3 regions of the Demequina lignilytica genome follow, and region 2 is predicted to be linked to each of the others. Evidence: predicted binding sites of a transcription regulator. Region 2 holds the regulator's gene; each other region holds the start of a gene.

Region 1 (4,124 bases), on a different contig from region 2:
ACCGGGTCGTTGACGCCCGCGGCGAGCAGGTCGACGTACTCGCCGGTCGCGGCGTTGAGGCCGAAGTGGACCGGGAGGCCCTTGACCTTCTCCACGACGACGCCACCCTCGAGGCCGGCGTTGATCGCGATCTGGCGCAGGGGCGCGGTGATCGCGGCCTCGACGATCCGGGCACCGGTCGCCTCGTCGCCCTCGAGCGCGAGGCCCTCGAACGCCGAGGTACCGGCCTGGATGAGGGCCACGCCACCACCGGCGACGATGCCCTCCTCGACGGCGGCCTTCGCGTTGCGGACGGCGTCCTCGATGCGGTGCTTGCGCTCCTTGAGCTCGACCTCGGTGGCCGCGCCCGCCTTGATGACGGCGACGCCGCCCGCGAGCTTGGCGAGGCGCTCCTGGAGCTTCTCGCGGTCGTAGTCCGAGTCCGAGTTGTCGATCTCGGCACGGATCTGGCGCACGCGGCCCTCGATCATCTCCTGCGCACCGGCGCCCTCGACGATCGTGGTCTCGTCCTTGGTGACGACCACCTTGCGCGCCTGGCCGAGCAGCTCGAGACCAGCGTTGTCGAGGGACAGGCCCACCGACTCCGAGATCACGGTGCCGCCGGTCAGGATCGCCATGTCCTGCAGCATCGCCTTGCGGCGGTCGCCGAAGCCGGGCGCCTTGACGGCGACGGCCTTGAAGGTGCCGCGGATCTTGTTCACCACGAGGGTGGCGAGGGCCTCGGACTCGACGTCCTCGGCGATGATCATCAGCGGCTTGCCGGTCTGCATGACCTTCTCGAGCACGGGGACCAGGTCCTTGACGGAGCCGATCTTGGACTCGACGAGCAGTACGTAGGCGTCCTCGAGGACGGCCTCCTGGCGCTCGGGGTCGGTGACGAAGTACGCCGAGAGGAAGCCCTTGTCGAAGCGCATGCCCTCGGTCAGCTCGAGCTCGAGGCCCAGAGCCGAGGACTCCTCGACGGTGATGACACCCTCCTTGCCGACCTTGTCCATCGCCTCGGCGATGAGCTCGCCGATGGCGGGGTCGCCGGCCGAGATGCCCGCGGTCGCGGCGATCTCGTCCTTGGTCTCGACCTCCTTGGCCGCCTTGAGCAGCTCGGCGGTCACGGCCTCGACGGCCTTCTCGATGCCCTTCTTGAGGGCGATCGGGTTGGCGCCGGCGGCGACGTTGCGCAGACCCTGCTGCACGAGCGCCTGGGCGAGCACGGTGGCGGTGGTGGTGCCGTCACCCGCGACGTCGTCGGTCTTCTTGGCGACCTCCTTGACGAGCTCCGCGCCGATCTTCTCGAACGGCTCGTCGAGCTCGATCTCCTTGGCGATGGAGACACCGTCGTTGGTGATGGTCGGGGCGCCCCACTTCTTCTCGAGCACCACGTTGCGGCCCTTGGGGCCAAGCGTGACCTTGACGGCGTCGGCGAGGGCGTTCATGCCCCGCTCCATGCCGCGGCGGGCCTCCTCATCGAAGGCAATGATCTTTGCCATGGGGATGATTCCTCTTCCGATGGAATGCGGCTCCCCCACCGCCCGCGACGGACGATGCGGCGCCCGGCGTTCACGTCACGCCGCGCCCCGCACCTCGGCAGGTGAGCCTTAGGTCTGATTTAGCACTCGCGCAGGGCGAGTGCTAACCGCGATTCTGGCACTCTCACCCGGCGAGTGCAAACCGCGGGGGCGTCGTTCAGCCGATGTTCGCCAAGGGCGAGCCGCGCCTCAGCGCGGGTCGGAGACGATCTGCACCTCGACGTCGGCGTCCGTGGTCGGCTCGCCCTGCACGACCGCGTCGAAGCCGAGCGCGTCGGCGACCGCCTGCGCGGTGTCCGCCATCGCATCGTCCGCGTAGACGACCGTGTTGACGTCGGGCTTGGTGCCGGTGAGGTTGGCGGCGCTGACGGCGGTGAAGCCGGCGTCCTCGAGAAGCGACTGCTGGCCCGCGGCGAGGCCGCCGATGCCGGTGCCGTTGAGCACCGCGACCGCGGCGTCGTACTCGATGACGGGCTCCGGCTCGGCCGTCTCGGTCGGCTCGGGGGTGGCGCTGGCGGACGCGGAGGCCGAGGCGGAGGCGGAGGCCGACGGCGAGGCCTCCACGGAGGCCGTGGCGCTGGGCGTGCTCGACGACTCGGAGCCCGACTCGCCGCTGTTCCACAGGAACTGGGCGATCAGGAAGGCGAGCAGACCGGCGACGATGAACACCACGATCGGCGTGACCACGAGGATCCACCACGGGCGGGGCGCGCGGTGCACGCCCACGGGACCGGCGCTCTCGGCGATCTGGTCGAACTCGTCGCGGGGATACTCGTCAGCCACGGGGAAACCCTACCTTCCGCCTCACGCGTCCCGGGAGCCCATGGCGCGACCACGCTGACGCGCGGCGCGCATGCGGCGCAGGCGACGCACCAGCATCGGGTCGTGGGCCAGGGCCGCGGGAGAGTCGATGAGGGAGTTCAGCACCTGGTAGTACTGCGTCGCGCTGAGGTCGAACAGCTCCCGGATCGCGTCCTCCTTGGCGCCCGCGTAGCGCCACCACTGGCGCTCGAAGGCGAGCACGGAGGAGTCGCGCTCGCTCAACGCGGTGGTCGCGTCGAGCGGCTGCGCCGCGGTGCCGTCCATCGGGGCTCCCTCCAGTCCGGGCACCACCGTAACGCCGCCATGGAGGGACGACGCGCAGGCGCGCTGGTCGGAGCCGGGCCCGCCGCTAGGGTGGCGCCATGGCCGACGCGTGGAAGGACCCGGTGGCGCCCGACTGGGCGGAGGTCCTGGAGCCCGCCGCGGACACGCTCGCCGCGCTCGGCGTCTTCCTGCGCGAGGAGGTCGCCGCCGGCCGCGGCTACCTCCCGGCCTCCGACCGGATCCTCCGCGCGTTCGCTACCCCGCTCGCAGAGGTCCGGGTGCTGATCGTGGGTCAGGACCCGTACCCGACCCCGGGCGACCCGGTGGGTCTCAGCTTCTCGGTGCCGCCCGGACATCCCATGCCGCGGTCGCTCACCAACATCGCGCGGGAGCTGCGGGAGGACACCGGCGCGGTGCTGAGCTCGGGCGACCTCTCGCACTGGGAGCGGCAGGGGGTGATGCTCCTGAACAGGGTGCTCACCGTCTCGCCCGGCCGGCCGGCCTCGCATCGCGGCAAGGGGTGGGAGCAGATCACCGCCCTCGCGATCGAGGCTCTCGCCGCGCGCGGTGGGCCGCTGACCGCGATCCTCTGGGGTCGGGACGCGCAGGCGCTGGGTCCGGTGCTCGGCGACGTGCCGCGCGTCGAGAGCGCGCATCCGTCGCCGCTGAGCGCCTCTCGGGGCTTCTTCGGATCGCGCCCGTTCTCGCGGACCGACGCGGCGCTGGAGGCCCAGGGCGCCGCCCCCATCGCGTGGGGCACGCCGGACTGAACCTCGGCATCGTCCCCTCCCCGACTGTCGGGACACTGAGTCCTCATTTCTGCGGGAGACACCTCGTGCCGGGACGCTCAGTCCTCATCGGCCGCGGGCTCGGGAGGACTGAGTGTCCCGAGCGGCGCGATCCGGCCGAAACAGGAGGACTCACTGTCCCGACGGGCAGAGGGGAGGGTCGGGAGGCAGAGCTGGCAGCGGGACTCGAACCCGCAACCGCCCGATTACAAGTCGGGTGCGCTACCAGTTGCGCCATGCCAGCAGGGGACCGCCAGGATACCGGCCCCGGACGCGCCGACGCCCCGCGCGGCGGACCGGCGGGGCGTCGGGGATCGGACGATGCTGGGGCTCAGCCCAGGCTCTCGATGTACGCCTTGAGGTTGCCGTCCGTGAAGTAGTCCACCGAGGGCGAGCTCGAGTCGGCGTTGAGGATCAGGCCGTCGTCGAAGCTGCCGGTCGCGGAGATCCGCACGGTCGGGGTCCCCTGCATGCCGTCGACCGAGGCCTGCTGGGTCGCCGCGGTCGCCCACTTCTTGAAGTCGTCGTTCACGAGGCTGCCGGCGACGTCAGCCGGGACGCCGGCGTCGAGAGCGATCTGCTCGATCTCGTCGTCGCTGAGGCCGTCCGTGTTCTCGGCGGGCTGGTTCGCGAACAGCGCGTTGGAGAAGTCCAGGAACGCCTCGGGCGCGTCGTTGGCGACCACGCCGGCGGCGGCCGCGGACCGCGTCGAGTAGTTGGTGCCGTT
Region 2 (4,124 bases):
CGAGACGCAGCTCGACGAGGGCGCGAAGGTGGCGGCGGAGACCTCGGCGTCCGCGGCGCCGGCGGCCACGCCGACCGCCGCGTCGACGGCCGTTGCCGCCCCGTCCCCCTCGAGCGGCGCATCGTCTCCCGCGAGCGGCGCATCGTCCCCCACGCCGGCCCCCGTCGTGGAGGTGCCGGACGGCGCCCGCGTCCAGGTGATCGGCGATTCGGTCACGGTCGGGTCGGCGGGAGCGCTCGCGGAGGCGCTGCCCGGCATCCGCATCACCGCGGAGGTGGGCAAGCAGTTCGCCACGGGCGTCGACCAGGTCGCGCGGCTCGCGGGTGAGGACCGGCTCCGCGACTACCTCGTGGTGGCGCTGGGCACCAACGGGAGGGTCGGCGCGGAGAACCTCGAGCGGCTCCTCGCGGCGGCCGGCGAACGGCCGGTCGTGCTCGTCACGCCGTACGGCGACCGGTCATGGATCCCCGGCGCTGTGGCGGACCTGCGCGCCGCGGCGGAGGCGCACCCCACGGTGGTGCTTGCGGACTGGAACGCGGCCGTCGCGCAGGACACATCGGTCCTGGGCCCGGACGGCATCCACCCGCGCGCCGGCGGCGTCGAGCTCTTCGTGAGCGTCATCGAGGACGCGCTCGAGCGCGCCGCCGCGCTCTGAGCCACCCGAGTCGGGACCGGGACGCGACGGTGCCCCGCCACCCGAGCGGGGGCGGGGCACCGAGCGGCGGACGTCAGCGCACGAACGGGATCACCAGCGGGATCCGCGAGTACTCGCCGTTGTTCGCCTGGACTCCCGCGATGATCGACATCACCAGCGCGTAGATGCCGTAGACGATCATGAGCGGGATGGTGACGATGAAGCCGAGCCCGATGGTCACGAGCCCGAGGATCACGCCGCCCACGATCACGGCGAGCATGGTGAGCTGGAGGTTCAGATTGAGCCGGCCGTGGTGGTCGATCAGGGCGCTGCGCTCGCGGTACACGAGCCACATCACCAGCGGCACCAGGAAGGCGAGCGTGCCGGCCGAGAGGACCATCGCCGCGGCGGCGATGATGTGCACCAGCATGGCCATGGTGCGGGCGTCGCGCTCGAGCATCGGGGCCGGGGCGGCGTAGGGAGGGACGGCGCCCGCGGCGGGCGCGGGCTCGGGCTGCGGGGAGCCCGGGGTCTGGTCGGTGTCGTTCATGCTCCCAGCGTCCCAACAGACGCCAGGGCCCCGCATCCACCCGGAGGGGGAGCGGGGCCCTGATCTTCGTCGGGGTGCGACCCCTACTTCACGATGCGCCAGTTGAGCGGATAGCGGTAGTGCTCACCCGAGCTGACCTTGACGGCGGCCATGATGCCGAAGACGAGCACGGCGATGCCGACCACGGCGAGGATCAGGAAGCCGATGAGCAGGAACGTGGTGATGAAGCCGACGACGTACCCGATGGTCGCGAGGATCGACCAGTTCAGCGCCTCCTTGGCCTCCTCGTTCACGAACGCGGACCGGTCGCGGAAGACCAGCCAGACCACCAGCGGCGGGATGATCCCGAACAGGATCACGCCGACGTGCGCGATGATCGACCAGAGCTTCTCGTCGGACTCGGACAGGGGCTGCGCGGCGGGCGGCTGAGGCGCCTGAGGCGGCGGCGGGTAGTCGGTCATGGTTCCTCCAAGGTGAGTGCGGAACGGACGCTCGCAATCTACACAGAAGCCGCCCGTACGTCAGCACCTGCCCACGTTTCGCGCGCCGCGTGGCGTGCCCGGCGACCGCCCCCCGAGCGCGCGTTACTATTGGCACTCGACCACGGAGAGTGCCAGCCGCGGGGCTGGTCCCACGGGATGGTGGGGAGAGCGCGGAGGAGGCGAGCGTGAGCGAGGAACGTCGGCAGGCCGTGCTCCGCGCGATCGTCGAGGACTACGTCGCCACGCACGAGCCCGTTGGCTCCAAGGCGCTCGCGGACTCCAAGGGCCTGGGCGTCTCCTCCGCGACCATCCGCAACGACATGGCGATCCTCGAGGAGGAGGGGCTGATCGCCCAGCCTCATACGTCGGCGGGCCGCATCCCGACCGATGCCGGCTACCGGTCCTTCGTCGACCACCTCGCCGCCTCCGCGATCCCCGACCCGCACAAGCGCGCGATCGCCACCTTCCTGTCCGACGCGGTCGACCTCAACGACGTGGTCGAGCGCTCGGTGCGCCTGCTCAGCCAGCTGACCCGCCAGGTCGCGGTCGTCCAGTACCCGTCGCTGCGGGAGTCGGCCGTGCGCCGGGTCGAGCTCGTGCGGCTCGGCCTCGAGCGGGCGCTCGTGGTGGTGGTCTCGGCCGACGCGCGCGTCGAGCAGCAGACCATCCCGCTCGGCGAGGCGACCGCGGACGAGGCGTTCGAGAGGGCCGTGCGCGAGGTCAACGAGGTCGGTCAGGGCCTCAGCGGCGCGACGCTCGCGACCGCGCTCGGCGCCTGGGCGGCGCAGCCGGGCCAGGTCCCGTGGGCGGCCACGCTTGCGGACGTGGTCGTCGGAGCGACCCGTGCCGGCACCGTCGAGCGCGTGATGTTCGCGGGCACCTCGAACCTGGCGCGAGCGGGCTCGGGCCTCGAGGCGGACACCATCGCCCCGGTCCTCGACGCGCTCGAGGAGCAGGTGCTGCTGCTGCGGCTGTTGCACGAGATGGCCGACCAGGGGGACGATGTCTCGGTCCGCATCGGCGCCGAGACTCACCACGAGGCGCTGCGCAGCACGTCGATCGTCGCCGCGAACTACGGGCGCGACACGCTCTCCCTGGTGGGAGCGCTCGGGCCGACACGAATGGACTACCCAGGGACGATGGCCGCGGTCCGCGCCGTCGCCCGCTATCTGTCGAGAGTGGTGGAGCTCTAGGTGAAGGACTACTACGGCGTCCTCGGCGTCCCACGGGACGCATCCGAGGCGGAGATCAAGAAGGCGTACCGGAAGCTCGCGCGCGAGCTGCACCCCGACGTCGCCGGCGCGGAGGGCGAGGAGCGCTTCAAGGAGGTCGCCGCGGCCTACGACGTGCTGGGCAACGCCGACAAGCGAGCGCAGTACGACCGCGGCGTGGACCCCCGGTCCGCGTCCGGCGCCGCAGGCGGCGCCCAGGGCTTCGGCTTCGAGGACATCTTCGAGACGTTCTTCGGCGGCGGCGCGAGCCCGTTCGGCCAGCAGCAGCGCGGGCCCGCGTCCCGCACGCAGCGCGGCGGCGACACCCTGGTGCACGCGGATGTCACGCTCGAGGAGGCCGTCTTCGGCATCACCCGCGAGATCCAGGTGGACCTCGCCGACGTGTGCGGCACGTGCCACGGCAGCTGCTGCGCGCCCGGCACCCAGCCGCAGACCTGCCGCCAGTGCAACGGCACCGGCTCGGTGCAGCGCATCGCGCGGTCCCTGCTGGGCCAGGTCATGACCACCGCGCCCTGCCCGACCTGCGGCGGCTACGGCTCGACCATCGAGTCGCCCTGCGCGGACTGCTCGGGGCAGGGGCGCACCCACTCGCGCCACACCGTCAAGGTCGACATCCCGGCGGGCGTCGAGACGGGCACGCGGATCCGCATGACCAGCCGTGGCGACGCCGGCGTGGCGGGCGGCCCCAAGGGCGACCTGTACATCGAGATCCGCGAGCGCGCGGACAAGGTGTTCGAGCGCCGCGGGGACGACCTGCACTGCACGCTCGAGGTCCCGATGACCGCGGCGGCGCTGGGCACCGTGCTGACGGTGGACACGTTCGACGGGCCGCAGGAGGTCGACGTCAAGGCCGGCACGCATGCGGGCTCGACCGTGCGGCTCCGCGGCCTGGGCGTCGGGCGCCTCCAGCGCCAGGGCCGCGGCGACCTGTTCGTGCACCTCGACGTCACCACGCCCACCGAGCTGACCGACGAGCAGGCGGAGCTGCTGCGCCAGCTCGCGGCCCTGCGCGGCGAGGAGGCTCCCGAGGCGCGCCTCGCGCCGATCGGCGGCGGCGTGTTCTCCCGCCTCAAGGACGCGTTCATGGGGCGCGGCTAGGACGTGAGCGCGCCGGTATTCCTCGCGCCCGCCGCGGCCTTCGCGGCGGTCGGGGACGTGCTGGAGCTCGACGGCGACGAGGCGCGGCACGCGGTCACGGTCCAGCGCAGACGCGTCGGCGAGGTGGT
Region 3 (4,124 bases), on a different contig from region 2:
TCCCGCTCGCGGACCCCGCGTACGCGCTCGGCGTCGCGGGCACGACCCTCGCGACCGCGGACTGCGACGCCCCGCTGGTGACGGAGGCCGCCACGGTGGTCGCCGCCGCGCCCCGGCCCCGCGCCGCGCTCGAGGACGCGCTGCGCAAGCGCGGCATCGACGTCGGGGACGACGGTCCGCGGATCGTCCTGATGGGATCGGGCCGCGACGCCGTCACGGCGGACGTGGTCGTCTCGACGGGCGCCCCGTTCGGGCTGGAGAGGTCGGACGCGGACGCCTACATCGCCACGTACGGCTCGACCGACGCGTCGATGCGGGCGCTCGCGGACGTGCTCACCGGCGCGGCCGCTCCGGGCGGCACGTGGCCCGTCGCCATGCCCGGCATGCCGTTCCCGGCGTGCGCATGACGTTCCTGGCGGGCCTCGGGCTCGGGCTCTCGCTGATCGTCGCGATCGGGGCGCAGAACGTGTTCGTGCTGCGCCAGGGCCTGCGGCGGGAGCATGTGGGCGCGGTGGTGCTGATCTGCGCGGTCTCGGACGCTCTGCTGATCGCGCTCGGCGTGTCCGGGATGGGCGCCGCCATCGCCTCGCGCCCGTGGCTCGAGACGGGCGCGCGGTGGGCGGGCGCCGCCTTCCTGCTCGGCTACGCGCTGCTCGCGGCGAGGCGCGCGTGGAAGGGCGGCGAGACCCTGCATCCGGACGATGCGGGTGGCGCCGCCGCCGGCCACGCCGGCACCGGCGGTCGCACGGTCGCGACGGGTGCGGGCCTGCGGGCGGTCGCGGCGACCGCGCTCGCGCTCACGTGGCTCAACCCCCACGTCTACCTCGACACCGTGCTGCTGCTGGGGTCCGTGGCGGGCTCCTACGGCGAGGCGCGGTGGATCTTCGCCGCGGGCGCGGTGACCGGCAGCGTGGTGTGGTTCACCGGCCTGGGCTACGGCGCGCGGCTGCTGAGCGGCGTGCTCGACCGGCCGGGGGCGTGGAGGATCCTCGACGGCGTCATCGCGACGGTGATGCTGGTGCTCGCGGTCTCGCTCGCGTGGGGCGCCTGAACGGGTCAGACGGGCTCGACGATCAGCGCGGTGTGCCTCCCGGCGACGCGGGTGAGGACCAGGGTCTCGCGACGGGTCCCCTTCAGCTTGAGGCGCGGCCGGAGCTGCTCGGGGGTGAGGTCGACCCCGCGCTTCTTGATGTCGACCGCGCCCACGTCGCGGGCCCGGAGCGCCGCCGCGAGCCGCTTCACGTCCAGCGGCAGCGTCTCGATCACCCGGTAGGCGCGGGCGAAGGGCGTCGCCTCGACGTGCGCCGCGGTCAGATAGGCGATGGTCGGGTCGACCAGGTGCGCGCCGATCCGTGCGGCGAGCTCTCCGACCAGGCCCGCGCGGATCACGGCGCCGTCGGGCTCGAGCAGGTAGGCGTCCAGCGGTCCCGCCTCGCCGCGGTCGGTCGGACCCGCGAGCTCGTGCGCGTCCCCGTCGGAGATCACGAGCGCGGAGTGACCCGCGCCGCGCGACGCGTCGCCCGCCCACAGGCCGGCCTCGACGACGTCCCCGTCCACGCTGACCCACTGCGCCTCCATGTCGGCCGGGATCGCCGCGTGGGGGATCCCGGGTCCGACCTTGACGCCGAGCGCGCGCACGGAGCCCCGCAGCTCGATCACCGCGTCGAGGCGCGGCGAGTAGTCGGCGGGGTCGTGGTGGCGTCCCCGTGCGCTGCGCCTGGCCGGGTCGGCGAACACCCCGTCCACCGCATCGTCCGCCAGGGCCGCGAGGCCCTCGAGGGAGTCGCCGTGGAGCACCCGCGACTCCGGCCATGGCGCAAGGTTGCGGCGCGCGAGCACGGCGGTGGCCTCGTCGGCCTCGAACGCCGTCACGGCGATGCCTCGCGCGGCGATGGCGCGCGCGTCGAGCCCCAGGCCGCAGGTGAGGTCGGCGACGCGGGCGCAGCCCGCCTCCGCGAAGCGCTCCGCGTGGAGCCCGGCCACCACGGCGCGCGTCGCCTGCTCGAGCCCCGCGCGATGCAGCACCAGCGCGTCGGCCTGCTCCCCGAGACGTGCGCGCGCCTCGCGGCGGAGCCCGGCGAGGGTCATCGCCGCCGCGACCAGCGCGCCGTCGTGGCCCTCGCGACGCAGGCGCTCGCCCACGCGGAGCTCGTCGGCGGGGGCGACCTCGCGCAGCTGCTCCGCGAGCGACAGGCAGGCGGGGCTCACCGTGAGGCGGGCGGTCGCGGCGTCCATGCGCCGATCTTTTCACGCGGGGCGAACAGCCGCGCCCGCGTTAGCACTCGCGCTCCCAGAGTGCTAAATTGGCGTTGCTCACCACGAGCGCGGAGCCACGTCTGACCCCCGCGACGGCAGACAGGGTCCGCACCACACACACTTCGACAAGGGAAGGTGAGGTCCGCAGTGTCGGTCTCCATCAAGCCTCTGGAGGACAAGGTCGTCGTCAAGGCGGCTGCCGCCGAGACGACCACCGCGTCCGGACTCGTGATCCCTGACACGGCCAAGGAGAAGCCCCAGGAGGGCGAGGTCGTGGCCGTGGGTCCGGGTCGCATCGACGACAACGGCAACCGCGTTCCGCTCGACGTCAACGTCGGCGACCGCGTGATCTACAGCAAGTACGGCGGCACCGAGGTCAAGTACGCCGGCGAGGAGTTCCTGATCCTCTCCGCGCGCGACCTGCTCGCCATCGTCGGCTGACCAGCCGCGCACGTCAGAAGGCTCCCGGGCATCCGCCCGGGAGCCTTCTGCGTCGTCGGGTCAGCTGGCCGCGCGCAGCCTGTTGCTCAGCATCGCGTGGCGCTCGTCCTCGCTGAGGCCGCCCCACACGCCGAACGGCTCGCGCGCCATGAGCGAGCGCTCGCGGCAGAGGTCCAGCACGGGGCAGCGGGCGCAGAACTCCTTGGCGTTCTCGGCCCGCCGGCGCCTCGCCGCGCCGCGTTCGCCCTCGGGGTGGAAGAACAGATCGGGATCGGCGCCCCGGCAGGCGCCCTCGTATTGCCATTCCCATTGGTCCTGCGTCGGTGCCGGCAGCTTCGCCACGGCTTCCATGAGGTGCCCCCTATGGATGTCTCGGGCGGATCGCTCGGCCCCATTGCCGCCCGATCCGGTAGGTGTCTTCCTTGGTATCCAAGCGGTCACCGACATCTCACCGTCGGGCACCACCCGCCCTCACTGCCATTCATAACACCTGTTCCCGGGGCTTGTGAACCCCCGATTTCGGACGGTGCCGCACGGCGTCCTCCGCGGCCTAGAATGGCCCAATGACGCCGCCCGAGAACGACCCGTTCGGGTTCACCGGACTGACCTACGACGACGTCCTCCTCCTGCCGGGGGAGTCCGACGTCATCCCGTCCGAGGTGGACACCTCGACCCGCCTGACCCGCGAGATCACCGTCGCCGTCCCGCTGCTCTCCGCCGCGATGGACACCGTCACCGAGGCACGCCTCGCCATCGCCCTGGCCCGCCTGGGCGGCATGGGCGTGCTGCACCGCAACCTGTCGATCGAGGACCAGGCCCACCAGGTCGAGATCGTCAAGCGCTCCGAGTCCGGGATGATCACCGACCCGGTCACCGTGGGCCCGGACGCGACGCTCGCGGAGCTCGACGCCCTGTGCGCGAAGTACCGCGTCTCGGGGCTTCCCGTCGTCGACGCGGACCGCCGCCTGCTGGGCATCATCACCAACCGCGACCTGCGGTTCGTGAACACGGCCGACTTCGCGCGCCTGCGGGTCGCGGACCAGATGACCGCGATGCCGCTGGTGACCGCCCGTGAGGGCGTGTCGAACCAGGAGGCGTCGGAGCTGCTCGCCAAGCACCGGGTGGAGAAGCTCCCGCTGGTCGACGCCGACGGGCGCCTCACGGGGCTCATCACCGTCAAGGACTTCGTCAAGACCGAGAAGTACCCCCTGGCGTCGAAGGACGCGGAGGGCCGCCTGCGGGTGGCCGCCGCCGTGGGCTTCTACGGCGACGCCTGGGAGCGCGCGACCGCCCTGGTCGAGGCCGAGGTCGATGCGCTGGTGGTCGACACCGCGCACGGCCACGCGCGCAAGATGATCGAGATGATCCAGCGCCTCAAGTCCGACCCCGCCACGCGGCACGTCCAGGTGATCGGCGGCAACGTCGCG

What was found. The regulator HrcA, encoded in region 2, represses chaperone genes, less so after heat shock. The targets are predictions, from matches to a motif close to TTNGCACTCGNNNNNNNCGAGTGCNAA.
Region 1: a site for HrcA is predicted at 1,604-1,630, ahead of groL (chaperonin GroEL). Genes of this name have one in related genera too.
Region 3: a site for HrcA is predicted at 2,276-2,302, ahead of groES (co-chaperone GroES). Genes of this name have one in related genera too.

What each region holds. Positions count from the first base shown of each region.
Region 1 is NZ_JAUHPZ010000003.1:198,709-202,832, forward strand. It holds gene groL (chaperonin GroEL) at 1-1,484, opposite strand, end outside; gene QQX13_RS07060 (LytR C-terminal domain-containing protein) at 1,713-2,306, opposite strand; gene QQX13_RS07065 (DUF3263 domain-containing protein) at 2,328-2,609, opposite strand; gene QQX13_RS07070 (uracil-DNA glycosylase) at 2,708-3,379, shown strand; tRNA gene QQX13_RS07075 (tRNA-Thr) at 3,569-3,641, opposite strand; gene QQX13_RS07080 (DsbA family protein) at 3,729-4,124, opposite strand, start outside.
Region 2 is NZ_JAUHPZ010000001.1:607,584-611,707, reverse strand. It holds gene QQX13_RS02750 (acyltransferase family protein) at 1-655, shown strand, start outside; gene QQX13_RS02745 (DUF4870 domain-containing protein) at 729-1,184, opposite strand; gene QQX13_RS02740 (DUF4870 domain-containing protein) at 1,268-1,645, opposite strand; gene hrcA (heat-inducible transcriptional repressor HrcA) at 1,852-2,859, shown strand; gene dnaJ (molecular chaperone DnaJ) at 2,860-3,996, shown strand; gene QQX13_RS02725 (16S rRNA (uracil(1498)-N(3))-methyltransferase) at 4,000-4,124, shown strand, end outside.
Region 3 is NZ_JAUHPZ010000002.1:150,841-154,964, forward strand. It holds gene QQX13_RS04360 (glycoside hydrolase family 3 N-terminal domain-containing protein) at 1-407, shown strand, start outside; gene QQX13_RS04365 (LysE/ArgO family amino acid transporter) at 404-1,051, shown strand; gene QQX13_RS04370 (THUMP-like domain-containing protein) at 1,057-2,235, opposite strand; gene groES (co-chaperone GroES) at 2,404-2,697, shown strand; gene QQX13_RS04380 (WhiB family transcriptional regulator) at 2,758-3,048, opposite strand; gene guaB (IMP dehydrogenase) at 3,261-4,124, shown strand, end outside.